Regions from separate parts of the Ferdinandcohnia sp. FSL W7-1320 genome, predicted to be linked through region 2. Evidence: riboswitches for the same ligand, from Rfam matches in the RefSeq annotation. Region 2 holds a riboswitch; the other holds the start of a gene.
The links. Region 2 has a riboswitch for S-adenosylmethionine ahead of NST91_RS01120 (iron-containing alcohol dehydrogenase family protein). Riboswitches for the same ligand answer to the same signal wherever they lie in the genome.
Positions count from the first base shown of each region.

Region 1: linked by a shared signal. The riboswitch ahead of NST91_RS25315 (aliphatic sulfonate ABC transporter substrate-binding protein) and the one ahead of NST91_RS01120 (iron-containing alcohol dehydrogenase family protein) in region 2 are both predicted to bind S-adenosylmethionine.

Region 1 covers NZ_JBBPAM010000001.1:5,289,029-5,304,722, forward strand. The annotation lists gene NST91_RS25265 (murein hydrolase activator EnvC family protein) at 1-16, opposite strand, end outside; gene cuyB (cysteate racemase) at 352-1,059, opposite strand; gene NST91_RS25275 (C39 family peptidase) at 1,174-1,959, opposite strand; gene asnB (asparagine synthase (glutamine-hydrolyzing)) at 2,037-3,884, opposite strand; gene NST91_RS25285 (Mur ligase family protein) at 3,938-5,518, opposite strand; gene NST91_RS25290 (carboxylate--amine ligase) at 5,582-6,754, opposite strand; gene NST91_RS25295 (NRDE family protein) at 7,062-7,817, opposite strand; gene acsA (acetate--CoA ligase) at 8,401-10,110, opposite strand; gene NST91_RS25305 (ABC transporter ATP-binding protein) at 10,129-10,842, opposite strand; gene NST91_RS25310 (ABC transporter permease subunit) at 10,862-11,692, opposite strand; gene NST91_RS25315 (aliphatic sulfonate ABC transporter substrate-binding protein) at 11,743-12,738, opposite strand; SAM riboswitch class I at 12,856-12,965, opposite strand; gene NST91_RS25320 (DoxX family membrane protein) at 13,316-13,819, shown strand; gene NST91_RS25325 (hypothetical protein) at 13,867-14,025, opposite strand; gene NST91_RS25330 (IS110 family RNA-guided transposase) at 14,453-15,682, shown strand.
Region 2 covers NZ_JBBPAM010000001.1:203,080-218,773, reverse strand. The annotation lists gene NST91_RS01150 (YesL family protein) at 1-80, opposite strand, end outside; gene NST91_RS01145 (glycoside hydrolase family 125 protein) at 116-1,447, opposite strand; gene NST91_RS01140 (alpha-mannosidase) at 1,459-4,173, opposite strand; gene NST91_RS01135 (endo-beta-N-acetylglucosaminidase) at 4,388-7,402, opposite strand; gene NST91_RS01130 (endo-beta-N-acetylglucosaminidase) at 7,546-10,215, opposite strand; gene NST91_RS01125 (alpha-hydroxy acid oxidase) at 10,685-11,827, opposite strand; SAM riboswitch class I at 11,974-12,091, shown strand; gene NST91_RS01120 (iron-containing alcohol dehydrogenase family protein) at 12,186-13,295, shown strand; gene NST91_RS01115 (MetQ/NlpA family ABC transporter substrate-binding protein) at 13,359-14,192, shown strand; gene NST91_RS01110 (methionine ABC transporter ATP-binding protein) at 14,310-15,350, shown strand; gene NST91_RS01105 (methionine ABC transporter permease) at 15,334-15,694, shown strand, end outside.

The sequences.
Region 1 (15,694 bases), 5.1 Mb from region 2:
GAAGTTTTCTTTTCAACCGGCACATCTCCTTCTACCAAACTAGCAACCTATAAAAGGATGAAAAATATTTATTTTTCACCATAAGTATCATATTTTGCTATATATTCTCACGTTTTGTATTATAACATAAAAAATTGTAATAAAACGCCAAAGTAATATTACAATTATATTTCATAAACACTTGAAAATACTGGGTTTCCCAAAGATTATTCGACAAACTATAGGAACGACGAATCCCAAAAAATTCGACAAGCATCTTGAATTATACTATAAAAAAACTCACCCTTTTTAGGTGAGTTTAATTTCCAGTTTGATCTAACCGGTTCATTATCATTTTTTGGTGTAACAATCTTATTTCAATCGCTTGCCTGAACGTAAGATTGATCTTTCAACAAGTACATTCATCGCATCAATGCTGCTTTTAACAGCCTCATCACTTAATTTAATACAGGACAATTCTGTACAAGCCAATATCACAATTTTACAATGCTCTTTTTCAACAAGATGCCTGATTAGCTGCTCAAGTTCACTAGAATCAACATCGAGATCACTTTTTACATTGTTATATATAATATCCATGACCTTTTCTTGTAAGCTATCATTTGGGGCTAAGAGCTCAAGATTATATTTCTTACAAACATCTGCATAGATTCCGCTGCGAATCGTACCGTTTGTTGCAAGAATTCCGACCTTCGTTCCTTCACCATGCCGATGATGAATTTCTTTAATTGTTTCTTCGACCATGTTGATGATAGGGATATTCGTTAGCTTCTGAAGCTCATCGTAAAAATAATGAGATGTGTTACAAGGTATTGCAATATTAGCAACGCCCGCAGCTTCTAGCAACTTGAAATCATCTTTTACAGCATCTAAGAATGTCTCGCCTGTGTTTGTAAGGATTGCATTTGTTCGGTCTGGAAGGGTAGCATGATTTAGAATAATCATATTTAGATGGTCCTGGTCCTTATGTGCCTCTGTTTTATTAACAATTTTGTCAAAAAAAACAGAAGTAGCCTTCGGACCCATGCCACCGATAACACCTAATTTTTTTTGTTCCATGTTTAAACACCTAGTTTCATTTAAGAGGTTGTTTAAAAAGTGCGGTGAATATGACGCAGGACGTGGCATTTTTGTCGGCCCGTCATTTTCATCCTCCTTTTTGAAACATATATTTTATTTAACCGTCATTGCATGACTCCCTAAGTCAACATAGCTCGCAAAAAACGCATCTGCATCGTATGTGACTTGCCCTTGCAATGGATTCATGACATGCACCTTATCACCTATATAACCATTTAAAACCACGGCATGTAGGTTAGTAGGAGCATTAAACTTTGTTTTTGAGTCACGAATATTCCAAGAATAGTTGACCTTTTTCTTACTTAAGTCAAGAGTTACCCAAACTACCACAGGGTTCCCCTCTTCAAGCTCCATTATGATTTCCTCACGAGTGCTTCCAGTCAGGTCAACAGGTTCTAATTGAGCACCTTCTTTTCCTAAATATGCATTCGCTGCTTGTATAATTGGAGGCGCATAAGAGAAGAATCCGCTCCATTCCCTTGGGTTTCCTGCGTATGCCTTATTTGGATCTGGTCCGTATAAAACATTGTTGATTGTTGTAAAAGGCTCCTTCGGTAAATAATGATCAGCCATATCCACTTTTGAAACATTATAGCCATAAAAATTCAACACGGAAGTAAGTGATGTAATTTCACAGCCGTTTGGAAGCTCCGGTAATTGTAGAACCTTTTCGACTGGTATGAATACTTCTACTTTACCGTTTGATACTTCCCGATATGGGTTATTTTCCTGAGCGTACACAATTGTGAGCCCAGATGTAATCCCGTCTGCCCCTGAAATCAGATTTCTAGCAATGCCTTTAACCGTTTCAACATTCAGCAATAAATAAATGACACAAACGAAATTCAAAAATAATAGTCCTCTTACTATTTTTTTCACTTCTATCTGCCCCTTTACTCTGTAAGACAATCTTTAGACAATTACTAGAAACCATATATATGTGAAGAAAACAAACTTTATAACTCAATAAAGAATTTCTTGTACCAAACAAGGAATACATAGACCGTATAGATGTATCTTGCGTAGTTATGTCTTCCGTGGAAATGGTCATCAAGATATTTAACGAGTTCTTCTGTATGGAAGAATTCTTTCGCGATATCGGATTCAAACATTTCTTTTACAATGTTGTAGTATTTCTCTTCACGAAGCCAGTGTCTCATTGGAACTGGGAATCCAACTTTTTCTCGATTCGACCATTCTTCTGGTAACACCTTTTTCGATGCAGCACGAAGAGCATATTTTGTATCGATTTGATTCACACGCAAATTACTTGGGATATGTGACGCCATTGACATCACTTCTTTATCTAAGAACGGAACCCGTAATTCAATCGAGTGGGCCATACTCATTTTGTCTGCTTTTAAAAGAATATCCCCTGGTAACCAAAGTTTGAGGTCAAGATACTGCATTTTCGTAACATCGTCTTTTCCCTTTACATCATCATACACTTTTTTCGTAATACTTTGAATAGACGGGCCAGTTTGGTATTCCTCTTTCAAGACTTTACGAGCATCTTCTTCCTCGAATACTTTTGCTTGGCCGATGAACTTTTCCTCAACAGGTTGTCCACCTTTCACAAGGAAGTTTGTGATTGTATTTTTCGGAAATGCACCACTAATTGCAGATATCGCGCGACGAATCCCAAATGGAATCTTTTCGTATTTTTCTAGCTTCGCAGACTTCTGGTACCAGACATAGCCTCCGAAAATCTCATCTGCGCCTTCACCAGAAAGGACAACTGTAACATGCTCACTGGCTAATTTTGATAAAAAGTATAACGGAACAGAGGATAAATTTGATTGAGGTTCATCCATGTGATACTGGATTGTCGGTAGCATTTCAAATGCCTGATCTGCCGTCATCAATTCTTTATAGTTTTCTATTTCAAGTATGTCAGATAAATCCTTAGCCAAATTGGTTTCATTGAAGATTCCTTCATAATCCTGGAATCCAACAGAAAATGTTTTGTTTGGCATTAATAACGCCGTAATATAACTAGAGTCAACCCCGCCGGATAAGAAAGAACCTACTTTTACATCACTGATTTTGTGATAGTTAACCGATTCTTTTAATGTATTATTAATTTCTTCTATATAGTGTTCAAGACCTTTATTATCTGCATCAAAATTAACGTCCCAATATGGCTTAATTTCAAGATTTCCTTTTTTATAAATCATGTAGTGACCAGGCTTTAATTTATAGACACCTTTGAAGAAAGTCTCATCAAGCACTGAATATTGGAAAGTTAAATATGGTTTTAACGCGTCTTTATTTAACTCTTTCTTAAATGCCGGCTGCTTTAAAAATGCTTTGATTTCAGAGCCGAAAATAAGTGAGTTGTCTGCTGTATTTTGTGTATAGTATAAAGGCTTAATTCCAAAGAAGTCACGCGCTAAAAACATGGATTCATTGTTTTTATCCCAAATGGCAAATGCAAACATCCCGCGTACTTTTTGTAAAAGGTCTACTCCATATTCCTCATAAGCATGGATAACGACTTCGCTATCTGCGTCACATTTGAAAATATGGCCTTTTTGGATTAGGTCCTCACGAAGTTCTTGATAGTTGTAGATTTCGCCATTGAAGACTAAAACGCAGCTTCCGTCTTCATTGAACATTGGCTGACTTCCTTCTTCAGATAAGTCAATGATACTTAGGCGACGAAAGCCTAATGTTGCATGTTCGTCCGAATAGTGATTACCACTATCTGGACCTCTATGAATTATTGTATCCATCATTTCATTTATTACTTGTACTTTATCTATTTCAAGCTTTGAATCAGCAAAACCAACGAAGCCACACATAGTTTAATCACCTTTACATCTTAGATTTTTACAGTTCGCTTTCCTCTGTTGTTTTACCCGTCACTACGTCCTAACATTTGGCGTTGTTCCTTTGTTAGTCCGGCCACACGGTTGCGTAATGGGAAAAATAATTTCTCACGCGATACATTAGGTCTCGTTTTTGCGATTTGCTGTAGGGCAACACCTGCACCGTAGTCCATGCCTTGTGCACCTGCAAGGATTACAACATCCCCCGGCTCGGCATGAGTTAAGGCTTGCGCAATGGCGTCATCCAGCTCATCATAAAGAGAAACCTGAACTCCCGCTTCTGCCATGACTTCCTTGAACACAGCTGTTTCTTCATCTGTTACATAGTCCTTTGAAGTGACATGGGAGACACTCTTTGTCGCAATAATTTCATTGAACCCTAGCGTTTTTGCCCACTTGACGATCGCCTCTGCATTTTCACGGTTAACCGTCGGACCACGCTCTCCTCGAATCGCATAGACTAAATGCAAATCCTTATATTCCATATATTTCAATGTCTGAAGAGTCACATCAATATTCCCAGCATTCGCAAAGTGGTCATCGATGATTTTAATGTCATCTTCAAAAATAAACTCAAAGCGACGTTCCACTCCACCAAAGTTTTTTAATCCCTTTTGAATGGAGGATACCGGCACTCCGCAAAGAAGACCAATTGTAATTGCCACCATCGCATTATACACAGAGTGCAAACCAGGAACTGATAGTTCAATCTCAAATTCACCTGGCTCAATCTTGTTTTCATAGCGAGAGAAAGGCTTTAAAATCTCAATTGTAAACTTCGCTCTACCCGTGGTCAAATCCAAATTTTTGCAAGCAATATGCCCCTCTTTGCTGTCTAAGCCAAATGTGATGACCTGTGCCTTCGTTTGTTCAATTAAGGAAGTCGAATACTCATCATCCAGATTTAAAATGGCAAAGCTTTTTTCACTTGCATGGCGGATTAAACCTGATTTCACTTCAAAATATCTTTCAAACGAGCCATGGGAATCAATATGCTCACGACTGATATTATTTAAAGTGACAATATCATAGTCTACTGCTTCAACACGATGTGTTTCTAATGCGTTTGATGAAACCTCCATTGTCACATGGGATACATCTTTATCTACCATTTGCCCCAAGTAAAACTGTAAATCAAGGGATTCAGGAGTTGTAAGCTCAGAAGGAATCGCAAAATCGTCAATCTTAATGGATACTGTACCAATAAGACCTGTTCTGTACCCTTCTTCCTCTAGAATTGCATTCGTCATAAACGATGTTGTGGTTTTCCCATTCGTAGCTGTAATCCCAATCATATTCATTTTTTCAGATGGCTTCCCATAAAATTCTGCTGCAAGTCGCGCTAGTGCAATACGGCTGTTTTTTACCACGATTTGAGGAATCTCTAATCCTTCTTGCACATCCTCAACAACACAAGCCACTGCACCATTTGAAATTGCCTGCGATAAGTATTTATGGCCATCCGTTTTATAGCCTTTTATACATACAAAAAGATGTCCGTCCTTCACCTTTCCAGAATGATATGATAGCCCACTAATTTCAATATCCTTATCATCAATGGTTTTTTGAACCTCAATTGCTGTTAGAAGCTCATGTAATTTTACCATTTTGTTCCCTCTTTTCTTAACGTTTCTTTTAGATTTGATGTTTTGGAAGTGCGATAAACAACATTAATTACGTTTCTTCCCCGAAATCATTTTTACAAATGAGAAAAACGGCTTTGGATCATTCCAGTCCCAAATTGCGTAGGCCTTTGGTTTAAAATAAGAACGAATGACCTCGCCAAGTGAAAGCTGACCTGTTTTTAAATATCCCTTCACGGCATAAAAATCCTCATAGGCATACCAAAATACTTGATTCGTATCATGCTTAAGGCCCTTTGGAGGAAGTGGGTTACCCGTAAGCTCTCGATATGTAATGTATGGGAAGTTAAAACCAACCTTATTTAATAACACATTAAAATTGGTAATCCTCACATTTAATTCAATTAAATAATATTGTCCAGTTTCGGCATCCTTTTTAAACTCAATTTCTACAAACCCTTTATAGCCAATCGCTTCTAAAAAGCGTGAGCCTATTTCAAAGAGCTCAGGAACATAGCGTTGCCCCGTATACACAGAAGCCCCAAAATTGATCGGATATTGGCGAAACTTTTGAGCAGTCACCCAATGAGTAACCTTCGCGTCCTGATTTAAATATGCATCAAAGGTATACATATGATCATCAAATCCTGGAATGATTCGCTGAACAATTACCTCTTGTTTTGCTTCTTTTGCCTTTTTGAGCGCTTCGTCTAACTCCTCGCGATTGTTGACGATAAATAATTTTTTACGAAAGATCGAAACAAAGGTTGGTGAATCGGTTGGCTTCACCACACAAGGATATTTTAACGTCTCCTCAATTTTTTCATAGAAATTTTCTTCATTTACACGAACTGTCTCAGGAACAAGCATTCCATGTTCAGTTGCTAACTGATGAAGGAGTTGTTTATCCATTGTTTTCGTATAAAGACCCTGCTCCGTTTGCGGGATTAGATAATACTCTTTTAATTCATTTAAATATTGGTCAATGACTTCCACATAGTTGTCATGACAAGGAATAAGAACAGGCTTTGCTGTTTGCTTTCTTGCATATTCTTTTAAAAAGGAAATAAAGCCTTCTGTGTCTTTTCGGTAATGTGGTGCAATAATATGCTCCGTACAATATTTTGAATCTGCACCATACGTATTTTCATATGAATAATCGACTGCAACCGTATGTATACCTTGCCTGCCTAAACACCTTATTGTGCTTAACCCTATATAGTAATTGCAACCTAAAATGACTGCTTTATTAGTATTCATTTAATATCGATCTCCCTAGTATCTATATCACATTACATTTTATTAGCAAAAATTGTTTGAATAAGTTTTTTCGACAATTATCCCATTCTCCATATTGACACAGAATAATGGGTCTTTCAAGATGAAAAACACCTTTATCCCGCTTGTTATCGAGCTGTAACATAAATGAAAAAAAGAAACAAAAAATAGAGTACAATATATATGATTTCGTACTCTTTACCCATTTTTCGACTTTTTTCCTCATTCTTTATTTTTAATAGATTTATCATCTTTGTTCTATTATATACGATTGGCTAAATGAACTTTGTTATGACTTAATCGGAAAGCGAAATTCTCGGTCGCTCTGTCCCGAACTATCGTGAACCCGCTCAACATATTGAATTTCTGTATCCGACATTAATAATACGGTTGAACTTCTTGTCCCATACCCATTTGTTTGAATAAATAATGAAGAAAGAATCCGTTCCCACTCAAGGGACACCCCAGTTTTGGGTAGAAGGTTGTCGTTTGGCCGGTCTGTGTTCTGAAGGAGCTGGAATAGATTTTCCACTAAATCTTCTCCCATAATAATCTTTGAAAGTTCCTCTTTCCCTTTTTGTACTTTTGGCCAATTTGTATCAAGCAAATGGTTGCTAAGCCCGTGGATACCTGGTTGGAACTTTTCCAATCTTTTTCCGACATTTGAGTAATAATATAAATGCTGTGGGTCACCTGCTAAAAGATTATAACCAGGATACTGAGAGTTCGTCTCTTCCAACTGCTTCATATACTCAGCAATATCGCCTTTATGGAGGAGAGCCTCTTTTACGATTGCTCCTCTAGACCTTTTACCTACTGAGACTTCACTTGGATCTCGATAATTCGTGATGGCTGCGAAACGCCCGGTTTTGGTGACCCCCATCCAGGTTCCCATTTTTTCAAGATCTCTTCCAGCCAACAGAGCAGGCTCATCCTCCCAAAAATGAATCGGAGCCGTTGGCCGTTGAAGAAACTCATCTCGGTTGGCCGCAACAATTAATTTATAAATCGGATGCGCCTGATAGGCAAACAAAATTAAACACAATTTACCCACCGCCCTTTTTCACAAATTATAACATTTATGTGGTCACCTTGTGCGATATCAGACTTTTATTCACAAAAAATGTTTCTACCTTTGTTTGACTGTTATCGTATAGGAAAGCGTAAGACTGAAGGGTAAATTGACATTTTCTTTTACACTCAATTCTTAGGATAAAACGCGATTTGAACTTATAGCTCAAATAAAAGTACTCGGTGTGTTCGAATGATGGAGTGTTTGGGGCTCGGATGACTGTCACAACCTCTTGCGAATTGCTATCAACTGGGATTTCGGACTCGGATGACTGGAACCGGTCGCCCTTGTGTCCGAATGTATGGGGGATTCGGACTCTCACGACAGAAACCTTTAACCTCGTATCCGAATATATAGCTGATTCAGACTCAACCAACTGAAACCGGTGGACCTGTGTCAGAATGTACGCGAGATTCGGACTCTCACAACCGAAACCTTCAACCTTTGTGTCCAAATGTATACCTGATTCTGAACTATATCTTTCCTTGTATAAAGAAAACAGCGTGAGTACAATCTCACGCTGTTTTCTCTAATATACCTCTATAACTATAACGCCTTACCTTACTACTTCCTTTTCAACTTCTCGTGCTTTTAGCTCTCTTCTTAAAATTTTTCCGCTAATCTTTGTTTTCGGCAGTTCATCCAATACTTCAATTTCCCTTGGAGCGGAATGTGCTGCAAGATGTTGTTTAACAAACACGCGAATATCCTCTAGTAAGTCTTTCGTTGGGCTGTAACCGTTTTTTAGAACGATAAAGGCCTTTACGATTTCCCCTCTTATTGGGTCTGGCTTTCCGATGACACCTGCCTCAGCAACCGCTTGATGTTCAATTAGCTTACTTTCGACTTCAAAAGGTCCGATTCGCTCTCCAGAAGAATTAATCATATCATCGCTTCGCCCTTGGAAAAACACATAGCCATCCTCATCTAAAATAGCCAAGTCACCTGATACATACCAACCATTTACAAAATATGAATGATACTTTTCTTCATTTTTCCAAACTTCTCTCATGATTGATGGCCAAGATGCCTTAATGCCAAGATGACCTACCTGACCATTTGGGAGCGGATTTCCGTCATCGTCGATTATGGCAACTTTGATACCTGGAAAAGGTCTCCCCATTGAGCCCGTTTTTATAACCTCTGATGGAAGATTGACGATCAATTGTCCGCCCGTTTCTGTCATCCACCAAGTATCATGGATTCTTTTTCCCAAAGCTTCAATCCCCCAGGTAATAACCTCAGGATTTAACGGCTCTCCAACACTTAAAATATGCCGTAAAGAGCGTAAATCGTATTCGTTTAATACTTCATTTCCTTCTGCCTTTAACATCCTGAATGCTGTAGGTGCACTATACCAAACCGTTACTCCTGTTTTTTCAATTGTTGAATACCAGGAATCTGCATTAAATCTCCCACCGTTAACGACAATTGTGGCACGATTTAGCCAAGGAGCAAAGATTCCGTACACCGTTCCTGTTACCCAGCCGGGGTGTGCGGTACACCAATAAATATCGTCCTCTTTCAAATCAAGGACCCATTTTCCCGTTTGGTACTGTTGAATCATCGCGCGATGTGCATGCACAATTCCCTTTGGTTTCCCGGTTGACCCACTTGTATAGTGAATATTGAGGCGATCTTCAAGCTCCAACCATTCAATCACTCTATTCTCACTTTTCGTTTCAGCTAATGCCTCTACAAGTGAGATTTCATCTTCCTTACACTTTTCTGATCCCTCCGTAATAAACACGGTTTCGAGTGAAGGCAATTCTTGTTTTGGGACCCTTTTTACCAACTCCGAGTCAGTGATTAAAAAACGACCCTCACAGTCTGAAATGCGATCCCTTACCGCATCCTCCATAAATGCTTCAAAAAGCGGTCCTGCAACGGCTCCGATTTTAACTGCTGCAATCATCGCAATATACATTTCCGGGTTTTTCGGCAAAAAGATAAAGACAATATCGCCCTTTTTAACCCCGTATTTTCTTAACACCGACGCTAAGTGGTCCGATTTTTCTTTGATATCTTTAAATGTAAAAATTTGTTCTTCTGCTTCATTAATGTAGTGAAGGGCAACTTTGTCTCCATACCCATCGTCGACATGCCGGTCAATACATTCATACGCCATATTGACTTGCCCAGTTTGATACCAACTAAACTCCTTTTCAACTTCCTCCCATGAAAAGTCTTGGTATACCTGATCATAGTTTTGTAGATTATAGGTACCTTCAAAAGGTCTTATCGCACCTAATTGTGTGGTTGTCAATTCCACTCTCTCCTTTCTTTAACTTAGTAGAGACAATATTTCCGCCTTCAATTGTGCCAACTTTATATCACCACGAGATCTGGGCTTTGGATCATCAATGTGAATCGTTTGATAGATTTCACCCGGCTGCCCTTTTAAAATAACAATTCGGTCGCATAAATAAAGTGCTTCATCGATATCGTGAGTAACGACGAGCATCGTTGATTTGTATTTCTCCCATATTGTCAGCAACAAATCTTGCAACTGCATTTTCGTAAATGCATCAAGCGCACTAAATGGTTCATCTAATAGCAAAACTTGAGGTGCTGTGATAAGTGCACGAGCAATCGATACTCTTTGTGCCATCCCACCGGAGATATCCTTTGGATAATGATTTTCAAATCCTTGCAATCCTACTAACTTTACATATTCCTGGGCTTTTTCACTTTTCTTACTATCATTCTTTAAACCAAACGAGATATTTTCTAATACTGTCAACCATGGCATTAAACGTGATTCTTGAAAAATAACGCCCACCTTTTCATGAACGGACTTAATGATGTCCCCGCTTATTTTCACCGTACCTGTATAATCCGAATCTAATCCAGATAAGACACGTAATAAGGTGCTCTTTCCACACCCACTCGTACCTAGTACTCCCACAATTTCACCTTGTTTTGTTTCAAGATTTATATTTTTAAACCCTGTCGTACCATTCGAAAAGGTTCTAGAGACATTTTGAACTGCCAGCATCTAATTCATCCTTTCAGGTCTACTTCACAAAGCTATCCTGCCAGTGAAGAGTTTTTTCCTCTGTTTTCTTCAAAATGGAATCTGTTATTTTACCTAAAATCGCAAATAGTACGATGCTTGCGATGACCGTCTCAGGAGAATAGGAGTTTTGGCCAACAACAAGCAAATATCCAATCCCCTGACTAGCACCCATTAATTCAGCTGCAACGACAAACATCCAACCTAGCCCAAGCCCACTTCGGATTCCAACTAGAAAAGAAGGAAGGGATGCAGGCAATATTACCTTTCTAATTAACTCAAACGATGAAAAATTATAGATTTTCCCTACCTCAATCAACTTTCGGTCAACACCCTGTATGCCTGACACGATGTTTAAATAAACCGGAAAAAATACCCCAACCGCAATTAGTGTAATTTTTGATGGTTCTGCAATCCCCATCCACAAGATAAAAAGAGGTACCCAAGCAAGGGACGGAATCGAACGGAAAGCCTGAATCATCGGGTCTAGTAACTGTTCAGCAATTCTAAAATAGCCGACCAATGAACCAAATATAACAGCAGCAACTACCCCAATGAGAAACCCAAAAAAGATGCGATATAACGTAATCCCAATATGGCCCCACAGACTTCCATCTCCAGCAAATTCAATTATTTTCGCAAGGATAACCGTTGGTGCCGGCATAAGATGACCTTCAAGGACACCAATATGGCTTAAATATTGCCAAACCACGATTAAAATAGCCGGGATGATACTCCCAAGTAGAACTACTTTTAGACTTCCTGATAATACAAACTCACGCTTTGATTTCACCTTAATTTGTCTAGTCAACGCTCCGCCTTTTGTGCTCATTTTACCGTCTCCTATCACGAGGAAGTGCCGTTTTAAAAGAGGCACAATCCCTATTGTTTAATTACGTTTTCCGCAAACGTAGGATTAATCAATTCCTGAACCAGTTGATCCAATTTAACATCTTTTCCGATGATTTCCTGCGCTTGAAGCACCTTACCTGCTTCGGTTAATGCCTCAATTTGTATTTCACCAGGAACAGGATTAGAAAAATCATTTCGTTCATTTAATTGTTTATTAGCAACTTCAATATCAATATTTGCGGACTTTGCCAAAATTTCCGCTGTTTCCTCTGGATTTTCTAAAACCCATTTACGAGCCTTTTCGTAGACCTCAATGACTTTTTCTACGTACTTGGGATATTTTTCCGCAAACTCAGAACGCACATTTAAGGTTCCATACGTATTAAAATCTGCATTGCGGTAAAAAAGGTTCGCATCCGTTTCTAATTCAACTCTTGCCATATGAGGATCTAACCCCGACCATGCATCCACCTGACCAGAAGATAACGCGGCCGCTCCATCTCCATGCTGGAGGTTAACGATTTCAACATCTGATGGACTTAACCCTTCCTCATTAAGGGCGCGTAATAGGAAAATATATGGGTCTGTTCCGATAGTTGCAGCAACCTTTTTTCCTTTTAAATCACTTATATTTTGAATCTTTGAATCTTTATTTGCGACCAATGCTGTCCACTCTGGCTTCGAGTAAATATACACCGATTCAATTGGAGCACCCTTTGCTTTTGCCATTAGAGCCGCTGCGCCTGCAGATGAACTGAAATCCGCACTTCCACTATTTAAAAATTCCAATGCTTTATTACTTCCTTGACTTAGAACAAATTCAACCTTAATTCCCTCTTCTTTGAATGCTTCTTCAGCCCACCCAAACTCTTTTAACACAAGACTCGTAGGCGAATAAAAAGCATAATCTAATGTGATTTTTTTAGGTTTTTCACTTCCTTGACTCGCTTTACTTGTGCTATTCGAACAACCTGCAATTCCAATCAACAGTAATACAGCAATAAAAATAACGCTTATTTTCTTCATGTCTGTACCTCCAGTATTTTTATAGGAAAACTAGGAATAGTACTAATACAACTTCTAACTTGCATATCCTAACGATGAAAAAAGCCCCCTTCTAGTAAGAAGAGGGCTTTTTTCCTCCTCTTATCTTTCAGGTAATTTTACCTGATGGAATTAGCACCTTTTCAAGAATAATCTTGAAGGTTGCCGGGTTTCGTAGGGCCATGTCCCTCCACCGCTCTGGATAAGAGTCCTTTATTAAATTAATACGTTCTAGTTTTACTTTATAAATGGATTATAGAGTGTAAAATACCCAAAGTCAAACACTTTTTGAAAAATTTTCCCTTATTAAAATTTTCGGTGATTATAATCATTCCCTATACAAAACGTTAACTTTGAGACTATAAATACAATCAAAAAACATTTGTGTCATATTTGTGAAGCCCATTGCTTTAATTGAAAATCCATTGTATATTAAGAGTGTAGAAAGTTAGTGAAAAACTTCACAAACTAACTACCCAAGCTGGCAGCTAAAACGATCATATTTTTTTATAACAACTTGTGAATAGTTTCACAATATAAAATAAAAGGGGAGATTAAGATGAGAACATTCTTAAAAGGACCTAAAATGGCAGTTATTTGGACAGTATTACGTGTATGGTTAGGTATTCAATGGCTAGAAGCTGGTTTTCATAAATTGACTGGAGGATTTGACGCAGGTGGATTCCTCCAAGGAGCACTTGCAAAGGCTGGTGGCGAACACCCAGCAGTGGCAGGTTGGTATGCAACATTCCTAGAAGGCTTTGCCGTTCCAAACGTTGATATAATTAACGTACTCATTCCATGGGGAGAAGTTCTAGTTGGACTTGGATTAATCTTAGGTGCTGCAACAATCCCAGCATTAATTGCAGGGGCATTCATGAACCTAAACTTCTTACTTGCTGGAACAGTTAGCACAAACCCAGTACTTTACACATTAGCAGTTATTCTCTTATTCGCAGGCGCTGCAACATACTACTACGGTGTAGATAGATTTGCAGTACCATTCTTAACAAAACGAATTCATGTGAAAAAAGATACTAAAACAGCAACAACCACTGCATAACTAAAAAAAGGAGTTCTACCCGATTTTGGGAGAACTCCTTTTATATTCTACTCATCATCAATCTCGCCGTCACCGATTTCATCTTCCTCTTCAATCTCTTCAATTTCCTCGCCTTCCTCAGGTCTTTCGTCATCCCCACAACCCGCTAAGAAAAACATCGGAAATGCTAATAATAACAGCATGAATAAGCGTTTTATTTGGTTCATTACTTAACCTCCTCGTATAGTAAGTTTATAGTCCTCTTTCGAGGTAATTTCCAATTAAAATATTGTTCTTTGATAATTCTATAGATGTTAGTTCAGATAGTGGGGGGCTAGCCCCCCACCATCTGAAAAAGTTTTCCAAAGGGTGGACTTTTCGTGATGTCCCTAGATAATGGTCTTAGGATCGTTTGGGGGATTTCTATCATCTCCTGTAGCTTTGACTACTACAAAAGTCTGTCTCCCCAGTCCTTGTTCGAACTTCTAACCCGCAGGCTGTTCCCTTTGGCAGCCCATGCTGGAAGTTGCAGCTTCCAGGCAGCTCATGGACCAAAGTGAGTTCTAATACGCGAGGGTGATTGACCGACAAGTACACTGGGGATATCCCGAAGAGTCCTTCCCTTGATCCTAGATTGAAAGGAGGTTAGCCACCATGAAATTATTTGTTGGAATAGACGTTAGCTCTCAAGATATGAAAGCTTGTGTCATGAATTTTGAAGGAAAAGCATTAACTGCTCTCACTGTTGACAACAATTTGACAGGGGCATCTTATCTGAAAGATCTGATTGTCAAGATAGCCCAAAGTAACTCAATTTCCGAGATTCAAATCGGGATGGAGGCCACTTCAGTCTATAGTTGGCATCCTGCTATGTTTTTTCACGAGGATGAATCTCTTAAAGAATTTAAAACAACAGTCTTTACTATTAATCCAAAACTAATTAAAAAATTTAAAGAGTCATATGTTGACCTGGATAAAACAGACCAAGTCGATGCTTGGATTATTGCAGATCGCTTACGGTTTGGACGTCTTCCACTAACGGCGGTCATGCAGGAACAATTTATTGCTCTTCAAAGGTTGACAAGAATGAGATATCATCTCGTTCATAACCTAACGCGAGAAAAGCAATATTTTCTGCAACACTTATTTTATAAGTGTAGTTCCTTTACGACTGAAGTGGATAGTTCGGTTTTTGGAAATGCCATGTTAGAGCTATTTCTTGAACAATATAGCTTAGATGAAATTAGCTCAATGGATCTTCAAGAACTTGCGAATTATCTTCAAGATAAGGGCAAAAATCGCTTTACTGACGCCGAGTGTGTGGCGAAATCCATTCAAAAGGCTGCGAGATCTTCCTACCGATTATCAAAGTGTGTGGAAGATTCTATCGACCTATTATTAGGGACTTCAATAGAGTCCATCCGTAGTATAACTAAACAGATTAAAGAACTTGACAAAGCCATCCAAAAGCTTCTAGAAGGTATCCCTAATACCTTACAGACGATTCCAGGAATAGGCCCAGTCTATACCGCTGGTATTTTAGCCGAAATTGGACAAATTGATCGCTTTGATAACCAAGCTTCCATTGCCAAATATAGTGGACTTACATGGTCCAAGCATCAATCAGGCAAGTTCCAAGCTGAGGAAACCAAAATGATACGTTCAGGAAATAGATTTCTTCGTTATTACCTTGTTGAAGCTGCCAACTCGGTTCAACGAAATGAACCTGAATTTCGGGCATACTACCTGAAAAAATATCGTGAGGTTCCTAAGCATCAACACAAAAGAGCACTCGTCTTAACGGCAAGAAAACTTGTGCGGTTGGTCGATGCGCTGCTACGCAACGATCAAGTCTACACGCCAAGAAGGAAGGTGAATAACTAAAGGATAAAACAT
Region 2 (15,694 bases):
AAAGCAAACCAACACAGATTGGCCAGGATAACTCTCCATATCCATTCACAAACAACAATCATCCATGGAGTTTTTTCCATTACGTCATCCCTCTTTCTAGCTACTAACCCGATTTCTAGGCTTTGTTGCTGTTGTTTTTGATTAATTGCTGATGAAGTGGACTTCCTTTAACGGCTTTTCCAGTTAAACTTAATACGAATTCACTGAACATCGTGTTTGCCCAGGCAAACCAATCTCTCGTAAACTCTTCTGGGCAATCGGCGTTAAAGCCTTCGTGCATATAATTAGTTCCACCGTCTGTATTCTTAAAATAAGTCAAAATTTGCTGTTTTTCCTCTTCGCTAGTTGTGGTCATTCCTTGAATTGCTAGGGCAATATGCCAAATATAATGGTCAGGTGTATGTGGACTTCCAATTCCGTTTGCATATTTTCCTTCATAATAATAGGGATTATCCCTACTTAACAGAAATTGACGTGTATTTAAATAGGTCGTGTCATTGTATGGAAGATACCCTAAATAAGGAGCAGACAATAGGCTTGGAACGTTCGCATCGTCCATTAGGTTACAACGACCTTCTCCATCTGTTTCATAAACATACATCTCTCCGTGAACTGGGTGATCAAGCTTCGCATATCCCTCTATCCCTTTTTGAATTTCATCACGAAGCTCCACGCATTCTTCTTTTAATACATCATTATTTAGGACTTCATCGCAGATTTCAGCAGCATATCCCAAAACAACAACAGCAAACATATTGGCTGGTACAAGGTATCCGTATGTGCATGCATCATCACTTGGACGGAAAGCACTCCATGTCATTCCTGTTGTGACAACACGTCCACCTTTTCCATCACGAGTTAACGTATCAGATTGGCGGACATCTTCACGCTCAAACTGATAAGGAGAAAGATTTTCATGATCCTGCTCAGTCTTCCATACATGAATAATCGTTTCAATCACCTGTTGGAATGTTTCCTTGATAAAAGTTGTCCGACCTGTTGACTTCCAAAATAGGTAGGCAAGCTGGACTGGATAACACAATGAATCAACTTCATATTTCCGCTCCCAAATATGTGGTGTCATATCTGTCAAATCTGATTGGTGTCCTTTTCCATTTGCACTTTCGTTAAAGGCATTCGCATACGGATCATGCAAGATAAATGCAAACTGTTGGCGAATTACCCCTTCAAGTAAATCTGCCATTTCTTCATCCTCTTCGGCAGCTAGAAGATAAGGGCGAACCTGGGCAGCAGAATCACGTAGCCACATCGCCGGAATATCTCCGGTAATTACAAACGTTTTTCCATCTTCCTTTTTTTTCAGTGTAGTCGTATACGTATTAATAAAACATTGCTCAAACATATGCTGTAACTTTTCATCACCAGGAAAGAATTCTTTTACATGGTTAATTAACTTTTGCATTGAATTGGGAATTACTAAAGTCATTGTTCTTACTCCTATCTTTTTTTAATGAAACCAAGTGAAATAATTTCATATTTTCCTACGTTATAAACATCCTCTTTTTGATTTGTTTTTTCCTCTAGAATTGTACTTTTATAAGATTCATAATCCCCTATAGTGACCTTCAAGCTATCCTTTGCTTCAGAAGGGTTATACCAGCGGATTATGACATCACCATGATCTTCAGCCACTTTCATTGATGACCATACAAGACCGTTAGATTTTGTGTTTACAAATTTATGTGTGTTCTGCAATCTCCCTTCATGAATAGTTGTCTGAACAATCACAAGTGGTACTTTATATTGGTAAGCATCTACATATGCTTGTGAATGAATGACATCTTTTTCATGCGGTAGTACCTGCCACTCTGCTGTTTGCATACCAAGGCATTGTGCTTCAGGTGTCGGGAAGTAGCCCCAGTCCCCAAGTTCCGCTACTGAACGAAGTACGGTTACAGCAATTGTGCCGGTCTCTTGTAGGATCTCGTATTCTTGCAGACCATCTGTTGCAATCGTTAAGCCCATTTTGTCATCTGCTAAACTACTGAATCGCTGCTGATGGTGACAAAAGCTTGGATTTTCCCATTCTTTCTCCGGTGTATTCGGGCGCGTTGCAATTTCAAAAATGCTGTCGACCATATGTGTTTCTGTTTTTAGTCCTGTAGGGAAAAGGACACGTAAGCGGTGATCAGTTGCTTGATTATCAATCATAAGCTTAAAGGATGGACCCTTCATTCCTTTTTCAAGTGTGACAACAGTTCGAAGTGTTAAACTTGTCATTTCAGCTGATCTGCCTGCTTTTCTTTCTTTATGCCAAATCAACTTATGTCTTTCACTAGCTAAGTAATCATCAGCAGAAACCGGAATCGATAATGTGTGCGTAAATTCAAGGACTGTTCTTAGATTATCTTTTTCAATCAGGTTAAATACTGCTGGAACTCCTTTTGTTGTGATAGGAGCATGATTCTCAGCCTCTTTATACATGTATTCGTTGCCTACATCCCCAGTATCTTCATAGATTCCTAGTCGGTAAAATCTTTCTCCCGTTTTCTTATGTGTTAAGTCATAGGTGCCGTCTTCATGGAAATGCATATGAACATATTCATTTTCCATTTTGAATACGGTGTTATGCATCTCACCGGTATTCTTCGTTTCTTCGTCATGTTTCTGCTCTTGGGTTTCAGTTGGCACAATGTAGAATGTTTTATATCCAAAGGAAGGTATTCCCTCTGCAAAGAATGATAGCTCTGCACGTTTAGCAAAGAACGGCTGACGGAAACGATCATTTGGTAAGTCATAGTCAAATTCGATATTTAAGTTTCCTAACATTAACTCAACATCATTGCCTTCATCATCCAATAATTTATATCCTGGTGTTTCCTTTTTCTGCAAATAGTCCGGTATTTCTTCAAAATGCATTTGTGAGAAATACACTTTTTCAAGATCAACTACTTTTGTAACAACTTCATTCTTTTCCCAGCCAGTTGTATTCATGACAACAAGTGGTATTCCTCCCGCAGGCGCCTGTGATGTATCAATAGATTCAGCTAGTTCTCCTGCTTTTTCCTTAACAAATACATCCCCCATTTGGGAAACCGTCTCAAAACGGGTGACCATTTCACGGTGAACCTCATCGACACTACAACCGCAAATGCTGTCATGCGGATGGTTTTTCATAAGTGATTTCCACATAAAACGAATATATTCCCGTGGATAGGTTCCACCCGCTAAATACTGCATAGTAGCCAAAGGTTCGGCGATTTTTTCCAACAGGGTCTGACAAAGGTTATTCCACTGTTTTAGATAAATTCGACTTGATGCAGTGTTGACAAGAGTCGACCATCCATCCGTTCTCTGATTGCGTAGTTCCCCTTTAATGACCTGTAGCTGGTCGGGAAGTGATGCTTTTAATTCCTCTGTATATTCTTCAAAACTAGAATGTTTAAATTGATAGTCTGGATAAAGGGTCGTTGCAGTTTCAATTGCCTCTGGTATTGTTTTTTGAAGTGGCTGATGGTCACAGCCGTTCATAAATAACAATTGATTCGTTGAGGCGTATTTCTCAGCATCTTGAAGCTTTTGATCCCAAAATGCCTTTGCTTCTTCCTCATCCACCGGTATTTCATTTCCATTTGAATACCAATTCGCAAATAATATTCCTAAAACACTAGATCCGTCTGGGGATTCCCAAAGCATCTCTGAATAAGGAGATTCAAAGTTTAGTGTGTCAGATACAGTATTATTAAATCCAGTTGGTTTAACTCCCCTACCAAACGCAGCTGTATCAATCCCCGCTTGTTTTAACAGCTGCGGCGCCTGACCGTATATACCAAATGTATCAGGGAAATAACCAATTTTTGCGGCAGGACCATAGATTTTCGTGTCGTTCAAGCCAATTTGAAGATTCCTTACGTTCGCCTCAGAGCTCGTTAAAAATGCATCCTGCAGTACATACCAAGGACCAATATGCAGTTTTTTCTCTTTAATCATTTGTTTCACAATGTCACGATTCTCTGGGTGTATAGCAAAATAATCCTCCAAAAGAACAGTTTGTCCATCAAGATGGAACGATTGAAAATCATTTCCGTCCTTTTTGAACTGTTCAATTAGATTGTTCATTAATTGAATATAGTAATAGCGGTGTTTTTCAAAAGGTAAATACCATTCCCTGTCCCAATGGGAGTGAGAAATAATATGTGCTGTTTTATTCATAGACTTTTCCTTACCCACTTTCTTTTATATCAGCGATAGAAAACGCTATCATTATTTAAAAATAAAGTTTCACTTCATTTTAACAATAAAAAAACTGGCACTATGAAGCAATAGAATACCAGCAAATCATATATATAATTCACTAATTCTAAAGAAAATCCAAAAGAGGCATTCCCCTTTGCTTTATCACAATGAAGAATGGCCCCTTTCTTTTTTATCCGTTCTTTTTATTCCCGTTGTTGAAGTCCTTCTTTAACTCCTGAATTCGCTCCATCGCCATAACGAGGCGGTCATAATTTGTAACCTGTTTCCTTAATGTTGGATGAAGCTTGTTATAGGCAACCTTGCACTCATTTACGACCTTCTTGTCATCAAGTGTTAATTCATCAAGCTTTGGTAAATTGTTTATTTGACGTACAACTTCTGTTACCTTTTCATTCAAGTAAGCCACACTATACCTTAGACTCTCTCTTTCATCCTGTTGCTGAACAGTGTAATAGATTCTTCCTGCTTCAACGCCAAAATCTAACCCTTCAAGCGTCATCGTTCCATCTTGTTCTGCAATCATTTCTATCAAAACATCTTTTGCATCAAGGGATTTGTATAATCGAACTGTTTGTCCTTTCTTCACTCTTTCAATCGTTACCTTGTCTTTTGCACCCAAGTTATTTTCTGCATTTACAAAATGCATCATTATATTTTCCGTTCTTGGCAAAGCAGCACTTTCAAACATCTGCCATTCATAGATACGAATAGCACCCCAAGGGGATGTTCCGCTATTATAAACTTGCAGTTTGAATTCACTTGCTGTAATAGGCTCGTCTAATATAATATCAGTCACAGCTTTGGTATTATTTGTAATCCTTTTCGCTCCGACCCATTCCCCGTTTTCATCCTTGTAAAGCAACTCAAAATCAACAGTATTCATATTACTTGCTTCCCCACCATATTCGGCATGTTCAACACGCCAACGACGGATTGTTTTCTCTTCACCAATATCAATAGTCATGTAACCACTTTTCTTATTTGTTGCTGCCCATTTACTATTACCGATCGCTGTTCCGTCTAATACTTTGGAGGCAGGCTCTGCGGAGTTTTCAAATGAGACAGATGTCACCTTAGCATTAAGAGCCACATTAGGTGAGGTTGGATTATTCTCAATCTCCGTAGCATCAGTACCCATACCCCAATCAAAAGCAACAATTGTACCTTCTCCACGAACATAATCCTGATTGACTGGGACAACTTTTAAGGATGTAATGTTGTCACTAGATGCGTTTTTGGCAGTCCGGGTGATATTTGGTGTATAGAAGTAATTATTCGGTGTAACTCCTAAAAGTGTTTCCACCCCATCGGCATTTTCTTGGTAAACCTCATAATGCAATACGTTTTCTTTAGCGGACCAACTTAGACGGGCTTCCGCTTCAAACGCTGTCTTCGTTAGCTTTTCAAGAATTTTAACATTGTTAGGCTTGGAAATAGCCTCAGCTTTTCCATCAAATACGGATAATTGCCCTAAATGAAGTGAATAGTTCTCAAGCTTATTAGTGTTACTTACCTTAAGACTAAGCGCATAAGCTGTCTTCCCAGTATCCTCTCCTAAATCCACTACGGTTGTTTGCCAACCCTCCCCTGACTCTGGAAGCGAATAGTACTTCATCTTATCCTCTGAATAATCTTCACTATATGCCACACCAAGCTGAACATCAGCACCTAATTGATTTTGATAAACTAGGCGAATCTTAGTTGAATCTGTAATTGGAAGTTTTGTACTGTAAAGCATCGTGTCGTTGACAGAACCTGCATCAAGATCACCGCTGAATTTTAGTGAATTTCCACCGTTATATGCTTTATCAAAGTCATAAGTGACATTCAACTTACTTCCTTCACCACGAATCCACCAACGCCAGGTTGGCATTATATCCTGGATAGACCGGTTATTCCATTCTAGAATACTAGCTTTTTCCCCATCTACAAAATATTGTTTTCCATGACCGCTATTAAAGTTCGTAATAAACGGCATATTTTGAATGACAGATGAATCTGTCACAAATCGGGCCATACCCTTCCACTTGGAAGAATCATCTGCAAGTGTAGGATCACCCTGCGGTCCTGTCCAGAAATATTTTTCCTTCTCATGGAAGTCGGCAGGATTTTCCGCCAATCCCATTGTTGAGTTCGGTGTATATAAAGCTATAGATACCTTTGGCTGTTTATTTTCACCCAAAAGAGCATCCGTATTAACACTTGTGTTATAGGAGTTTTGTTGAACCTCAAAACCTGCATAAGCATCAAAAGGGTTACGATTATGACTATTCATCGTTTCAACTGTTGTGTTAATCTTACTGGTATTCCAGTTGTAGTTTAAAAAGAATTCATCGACTGCGTATACCCCATCATCTGCTGGTTTCACATACATGTCATTTTTGCTGTTGATGGAATCCTGATAGTTAATCTTTCCATCGTTGTCTTGAGCATCATACCAACTAATATGTAGTTTTGAATTTCGTTTGATATAATGCATCATTTCATTCATACGTACAGCCGTTTCCTTACTAACACCATAGGTTTCCTGATTAAAGAAATAACCATCAAATCCAAAGTATTCTGCCACCTCAATCATCTTGTCCGCAACCGGAAAACTTCCATCTGCAGCCTGTTTGGTGAATTTTTCTATTTCTTTGACCCCTTCTTCTGACTGGCCCCACGGGAAACCAAGTGTTGCATAGACAGGTACCCCATTGCGGTGAGCAGCATCAACAATATCCGGTGTTGGGATGGCGAAGATTCCCTCATTCGTTCCGGACCAGTAAATATAAGAATCAAGAAGTTGCCAGTTGTCAAAAGCGTATACGTTAAACTCATTACCTCCGACGGAACTCGCTTCATCGTGATTCCATGTTGTAATTGCTGCGGAGGTTATTCCTGCCTCTGGGTTAGCAAGAGGATTTACTTGCTCTCCTTTAAATCTTTCCTGATTTAAGGGGACACTTGCTCGGTTCAATTCCGCATCAGGATCCGTTTCAGGAGACCACTCCAAAAGTGTATCCACTCTGAATGCAGGTGCAAGAGGCTTCAGACTAAGCTTGTCCATATAATTCTCATTCACCGCATCTGTTCCATCCCCATTAACGTCAGCTTTTACGCCTGTGGCAGCAATCGAACTAAATAACATAAAAGCTACAGTTATAGTCAAAATACGACTGTAAAACCTACTTCTTCTCCTCATACTGATCCTCCTCTTTATTAAGTACAGTTTTTACATAGTTAGAAAACCAAATCAATTATAATAATCAGATAATTATAGTTAAAGTAGACTATACTTTTATTGATTTATAGGAAGCAAGGGATATCTCTTGCCTCCTTAGGAAACTACCGATTTAAGAATCCATGGACCTCAAATTCAAAAATTCTTGCAGCCTGGTCACTGCCTTGAGTTGGTTTGTCAGTCCACAATCGTACGTAACGAGCATTTGTTAATGATATACTGTGTTCTGAAACACCCGCTGTATTATCCGTTACCTTAATAACTTCTATCCAATGTTCACCGTCCGTGCTGGCCTCAATTCGAAATGCCTGTGTGTTGAATGCTTGTGGCTCCCCACCGGCCTGTGCATGACGCACGACGAACTTTGATAGCGCATATTGATTACCTAGATCAACCTTTAACCAATGTGGTGCTTCACCTAGGGCACACCACTTACTGTTGTCCGTTATTTTGCCATCAACTGCGTAGCTTGCAGCTTCCGTCGCTGCACACTGACCACTTGCGGTAGCAGTTTTGTTTAGAGCAACATTTTCAATATCCTTAGCTGCTTCGGAAATGGTTATCATCGCCTCTTTAGTCAGAACACTTTCTCCCTCGCTGTTCCTCGCAACCAAGGTAACGGGGTATACGCCCTCTTCAACATAGGTTACAACCGGATTTTCCTCGTGGCTGACGGAAGGTGTACCTCCTTCAAAATGCCACTCAACTTCTTCTGTAACTTCTGTTGAAGCATTGAAAAATTGGATATCCTCCCCTGGCCCTGCAATGGTTTTTTCCGCAGAAAAGTCTGCTTCTGGCTTTGGATATGGTGGCCATTCAAACGTAACCGTGTTTGGCTCACTTCGATTAAATTCCTTGTTTACGGTAACAATCTCTAAGGTTGTGCTATTTTCTTTTCCATTTCGTTTAAGATTAGAAAGAAAATACACATGGTTTGGCGTTGTGCCGACTAACTGCTTTTGATTGTTTGGTAATACTCGATAAATTTCGTAATGACTAATATCGGAATCAGACGGCTCCCAAGCAAGTGAGATATCAGAATAGATTCCCTTGTTAAAGCTGATCTCATTAATTTTGCTTTGTTCCGGGGAGTAAATATGTTGTTTGTCCTTTTTGTTATAAACTTTAATTTCTCCAATATTCGTTGTAAAGTATTCCACATTCTCGTTACCGTCAACTAAAAGTGAGATAGCTGCGATATTATGACCTTTGTGCTTTTTCAACTTTATCGTTTCAGTCATCCACTGATTATGACTTTGTTTTTTAATATCGAAAAATGTAAACTGGTCAGGATTGTCAACGAAGCTGACTCCTATTTTCATATTAGGTTTTTTCATATCTGTTTTGTAGGTTAGAGCGATTTCCGTATCTTTTTGAATCGGTAGATTGGTTTTATAAAGCTTAATATGAGTAGGATTGCTTTTATCAATAGCACCTGAAAGCTTTAATGAACTTCCCCCGTTATAAGCGATTTCCCAATCAAAACCAACATCAATTGCTTGTCCGCCCTCTTTTATCCAACGCCAGGTTGGCAGGATATCTTGTAGACTACGATTATTCCAGGATTGGTTACTTACCTTATTTCCATCAACTGCGAAAAACTTTCCGCTACCAGTATTAAAATGTGTGACAAAAGGTAATTCCTTAATGACTGTTTTGGCTGTGAAATAGTGAGCAATCCCTTTCCATGAGCCATTGTTAGCTGTGGTTGTAGGATTACTAGACTCACCAACCCAAAACTCATTTTCCTTTTGATAGAACTGTTCAATACTTTCGGATGTCTTAAAGGCCCAATCTGGGCGGTAAATTCCTAAAGATGTTAGTGGTGTTTTGCCTTCAGGAAAGATTCCCTGCCAAGGAACCTTTGTACTTGTTCCATTTGCTTCTACATCGATTCCAGTAAATAAATCATAAGGGCTTCTTCCTATTTCCTGTGCTTTATTAAAGGATGATTGTTGGTCCCGCCACCAAAAGTTCAAAAACATACTGTCGGATACCCGCTTCTTTCCGTCCTGTAAAAAGCTACTGTTTTTATCTGTCAATGCATTTTGCCAATCGATATTCCCGTCTTTTGTCATTGAATCATACCACATGATATGCATGTCTTCCTGCTTATGCTTCTGCAAATAAACAAGGAACTTTTGCATTTTTTGTGCCACTTCTACATCTTTGACATCTGTTTCCTGATTAATAAACCAACCATCAAATCCATAATAGTTCGCTACCTCTAATAGTTTATCTGCCGCTGGAAAAGAACCATCTTCCCGCTGGGTCAGCATTTGGTTCACCCATTCCTCCTTGCCACCGTAGACAATAGGTGGGAAGAAAACGTTTCCTAAAATAGGTACACCGTTTTTATGAGCAGCATCCGTTACATCTACACTTGGTGGAACAATAATTCCTTCCCCTGAAGAACCTGCCCAATACACCATAAGATCTACATATTGCCAATAACTAAATGTATTGGCAAAAAAGTCTTCTCCTCCCTGAGAAGGAACCCCGCTAGTGGTAGGGTTAAGGGCAGATAAAGCAACTAATTTTGCTTCTGACTGTGCATTTTCATTTACTTTATAAAGTACCTCCCGCTCTGCTAATGGAGTCTGGCTACGGTTATAAATAGCATCTTGATCCTTATCTGGTGCCCAGTCTAATAGTTGTTCCGGATACCAATAGGATGATTCCGGCTGTTTAGCAAAGGTTGCACTTGGTGCCAAAATCATAATACACAAGCAGAAAAAAATACCCATCCAGAAACACTGCTTTTTTTCAAACATATTCCATCTCTCCCTTTCCATTTCATTTTTCTATCTAACGAAGCTTAAAACATGCCCTCTGTTCTATGCCTCCCTACAAAGTTAATGAAAACACTTACAAAATAAAAGGTCCGTATTTACTATCTTCTATTAGCTGCTTTTTCTATTAAAATAGGGGTGATAACCTCCCCCATCAGTGATTTTTTATTTTATAGAAGCTTTTTCCATTATTTCTAAAATTACTCCATAAAAACACCCATCCCTTTTTTATATAGGTAAAAATACATGAGCATTAGTTACCATTACAAATTTCCTAATCATTGAAAGATAAAATGTATTAAATTTAGTAAAAATATAGATAACCAATTTTCAAGCCATATTAAAAGCCTTCCGATTCGCTCGGAAGGCATTCTAACTAATTCAATTTTTGGATATAAACAAAATGTTGATGATATCGGACAAAACTATAAATATATTAGACAAACCCAAATTATGATTTAATTAGTCTGAGTGTTTTAAGGTCTTTTACACTAGATGCACCAGCCAATGCGATGGAAACCTTTGTATCTTGAATAAAGTTGCCAAGCACCTTCTCTACACCTTTCTGTCCTGCAGCTGCAAGTCCATATACAAACGGTCTGCCAATAAAGACCGCATCCGCCCCTAACGCAAGTGCCTTAACAATATCAGAACCTCGTCGAATCCCACTATCAAATAAGACAGGAATTTCACCCTTTACCTCTTCCACTATAAGTGGCAATGCATCAATGGCTGAAATGACACCATCAAGCTGCCTACCTCCATGATTGGAAACAATAACTCCATCTACACCATTCTTAACCGCAAGTCTAGCATCATCCGAACTAAGAATCCCCTTTATTAAAATTGGCAATGAGGTCCGTTCCTTTAAATCAGCGACATGAGTCCAGTTAAGTGAAGGATGGTGAATATTATCTAAGATTCCTTGAATAATAGACTCTAAATCTTGACTATCTAAAGAGGATAAGAATACCGAATCCTGTTCATAATTCGCTTTCCCTACCCCAAGCTTTAATGGTGAAAAACGATTCTTCATATCTTCTTCTCTCCAGCCCATCATAACTGTATCAACAGTTAAAACAATTGCTTCGTAACCCGCCTCCTCTGCTCGTTTAACCATATTAAAGGAAATCTCCTTATTATTTGACCAATAAAGTTGAAACCATTTTGAGCTACTACCGGATACCTTTGCTACATCTTCAATCGAATAGCTTGAAACAGTGCTTTGGACAAAAGGCACATGACAAGCAGCGGCTGCTTTTGACACTGCCAATTCTGCCTCTTCATGTGCCAGCTTTAACATTCCAACCGGGGCAAGTAAAAAAGGATGGGGGTATGTTTTTCCGAACAAGGTGATGCTTGTATCAATATTTGATACATCCCGTAAAATCCTTGGTACTATGGAATACTTGTTAAATGATTCTTGGTTTTGCCTCAATGTCACTTCGCCACCTGCTCCTGAACGAACATACCCAAAGCCTCCAGCAGACATTTTCTTTTTTGCCTCCTCCTCTAATTCCACATAGGAGACCGGAAAATATTCATCCTTCACAATATTCTCTATGTACGCATCTTTAACTTTTGATATATTCATTGTATAAAGCCTTCTTTCCATATTTATTGTAATTACCCTACTACTTAAAAATGGGGTAGTCAATTGGAGTTTTGACAATTTAGAAAAAAAAGATTGACTTACCTTTTAAACAAGTTTAATATCAAAATAATAAATTTCATAACAATCTCTTATTAAGAGCGGCTGAGGGACTGGCCCTGTGAAGCCCGGCAACCATTCATGTTAAACGAAGACATGAACAGGTGCTAAATCCTGCAAAATACAATGTATTTTGAAAAATGAGAGAGGTGCTACTTCTAAAGTATATCCATGCCTCTCTTTATGAGAGGCATTTTTTATTATCTGGTAAATTACTTAAAAGAATGGAGGGATGAATTATATGTCAACACAAACAGTAAAAGGAGCACCCGGTCATTTTAGAATTGGTGAAGGGATCCTTAAGGAACTAGAACCCCTTTTATCTGAGTTAAAGGTTCAAAAAATTCATATAGTATGCGGTAAGAAGGCCTGGAATGCAGTATCCACCTATTTGCCTGAGAAAATAACCAATTCCCCTATTTCGAGCTTTACTTTCATTGAGGGTCACTGCACTTTAGAAAAGGTTGAAAGTATTTCTAATCAGCTATCAGTAAACTCAGTTGATGCAGTTATTGGCATCGGAGGCGGAACTGCACTAGACACTGCGAAGGCTTCAGCAATTAATGCAGGTATAAAATCAATATTGATTCCAAGCATTGCATCTACATGTGCGGCATGGACTCCACTTAGTGTCTTTTATGACCAAAATGGAGTTTTTACACACTACACTGAATTCCCTCTTGCCAATACCTTAGTACTTATTGAGCCTGCTGTTATTGCCTTAGCTCCAGTAAAGTACCTACGAGCAGGAATTGGTGATACACTAGCGAAGTATTACGAAGCAGAGGCATTAATTTCTGCGTTTTTCAAAAATCAAGAGCTACCGGTTTGGCTAAAGGTTTCAAGGTTCTCAGCATCTATTTGCAGAGATGTTCTACTACAGGATGCCACAGCAGCTATCCAATCTACCTCTGAAGGAAGTGTCTCTGATGAACTGGTTAGAGTAATTGAGGCCATTATTATGACTGGCGGTATGGTCGGCGGCTTCGGTGGAAAGGCAGGAAGAGTAGCAGGAGCACATTCCATTCATAATGGCCTTACTGAAGCAAACCAAGCCAAAAACTTTTTACATGGTGAGCTTGTTGCATATGGAACTCTGGTCCAGTTAGCTCTAGAAAATAAAGAACAAGAGCTTTTAAGACTATCAAGCTATTATCATGAATGGGGACTTCCAGTAAATTTAAAAGACTTAAATATTGATCCGGAAAACAAAACTCTTTTGGAAGCAATAATTAAAAAGGCAACTCTCCCACAAGAATCTATTCATTTTATGGATATAACTATTTCAAAGGATGCACTATTATCAGCTATAAGTAAGGTGGAAAATCTTACTTTCTCTAGAGTCAATTGATAGAAACAGAATAAGCATAAATACAAGCCATAATATTAACATAATACGAAAAGAGGAATAAACATGAAAAAGTGGTTATTTGCTAGTTTATTAGTTTTAATTATCTCGGTTCTTGCAGCCTGCGGTGAAAGTAGTTCAAGTGGTTCAAAGGACGAAAAAGCAGAAGGTTTATATAGTGACGAAAAGCTGGTTATTGGTGTAACTGCAGGCCCTCACGAACAAATTCTTGAAAAGGTAAAAGAACTTGCTGAAAAAGAAAACCTAAATATTGAAATAAAAGTCTTTACCGATTATGTTATGCCAAATATTGCTTTGGATGAAGAAGAGCTTGATTTAAATATCTTCCAAACTGAGCCGTACTTTAATGCATTTAAAGAAGACCGTAATTTGGACCTTATAAAATCGTTTGATACTGTTACATTCCCAATGGGTGTTTATTCATTAAAGGTGAAGGATGTTTCAGAGCTAAAAGACGGTGCTAAAATTGGATTACCTAGTGACCCTACAAACAGCGGACGTGCACTACTTCTATTTGAAAAAGCTGGATTTATTAAGCTGAATCCAGATACCGGAATCAATTCAACTGTAAAGGATATTGTGGAAAATAAAAATAATTATGAGTTCATTGAACTTGACTCTGCACAAATCGCACGTCAACTGGAAGAACTTGATGCAGCAGCTATAAATACGAACTTTGCTATTGAAGCAGGTTTTACACCATCCGAGGATGCCATATTTATTGAACCTAAGGATTCTCCATATGTGAACCATGCTGCAGTAAGAACTGAAAACAAAGATGATGAAGTTTTAACGAAATTAGCGGATATTTATCGCAGTGAGGAAATTGCTAAATTCGTTGAAGAAGAATTCAAAGGATCTGTTATTCCATCTTGGTAAAAAAAGCTACAGGAGGACGTGGTAACCCTATTTATACTGCGTCCTCCTTTAAACGCCAACTGCAAAACATTATTAAAAAAGTGAAGGTGTATACCTGCTCAGAAGGGAGTTTTACAAATGATTGAACTAGTGGGAATCTCAAAGACTTTTACAGCTAAACAAGGTTCAATTCACGCGTTAAAGAATGTTTCCATTTCTGTAAAAAAGGGGGAGATATATGGTGTGATTGGTTACAGCGGTGCAGGGAAAAGTACCCTTATCCGAAGTGTGAATCTTTTAGAAAAGCCTGATTCAGGTTCTGTAATCGTAAATAATGTAGATTTGACAAAGCTCTCAAATGGAAAACTCCGTGAAGCACGGGGACAAATCGGGATGATTTTCCAAGGCTTTAATCTTTTAAAAACAGCAACCGTATATGAAAACATTGCACTTCCATTAAAGCTTACTGGCTTAGGTAAGCAGGAAGTCGAGGCCCGGGTTACAAAATATCTAAATATTGTTGGCCTCGAGGAAAAGCATCATGCCTATCCTTCTGAGCTATCAGGTGGACAAAAGCAAAGAGTAGCGATTGCACGTGCATTAGCCCATGAACCAGAGATTCTTTTGAGTGATGAGGCGACAAGTGCTCTTGATCCAGATACAACAGAAGCAATTTTGGAACTATTATTAAAAATTAACAAAGAACTAGGGATCACCATTTTACTTATTACTCATGAGATGAATGTCATCCAACGTATATGTGATCGGGTTGCTGTTATGGAAGATGGAGAAGTTATTGAAGAAGGAACAACGAGAGAGATTTTCACTTCCCCGCAGCATCATACAACAAAAAGATTTGTTAATAGTTTATTTTCACATAAGATACCGGATGAAATACTAGCTACTTTAAATGAAACGGGCCAAGTAGTCACCCTTTCCTTCTTTGGAGAATCTTCAGGTGAACCTGCATTAGCTTTAGTTAGTAAGAAATTTGATGTTTATCCAAACATCTTATCGGGAAGCATCACCCGCTTAAAGGAAGAAAACTTTGGACAGCTTTTGATTCACTTAAAGGGTGACACGGCTGAGATTGAAAGTGCCCTAAACTTCTTAGAACAACAACAAGTACATGTGGAAGGATTGAGAGTAAGTGAAAACAAGAATAGAAGAATTTCTTGAGCTTTGGGGCAGTGATCTTTGGGAAGCTACTCTCCAAACCTTTCAAATGGTTGGAATTGCGCTAGGGATTTCCGTATTAATTGGTCTGCCATTGGGAATATTGCTTGTTTTAACAAGACCAGAAAAGGCCTTAGCTAATAAGTATGTATATCAAATTTTAAACGCCATTATAAATATTATTCGTTCTGTCCCATTTATCATCTTATTGTTCTTTATCCTTCCTTTTACAAAGCTAATTGTTGGGACATCAATTGGCGTTAAAGGTGTAATTGTTCCATTAGTTGTGTACACAGCTCCATACATTGCCAGATTAATGGAAACAGCTCTATTAGAAGTTGACCGTG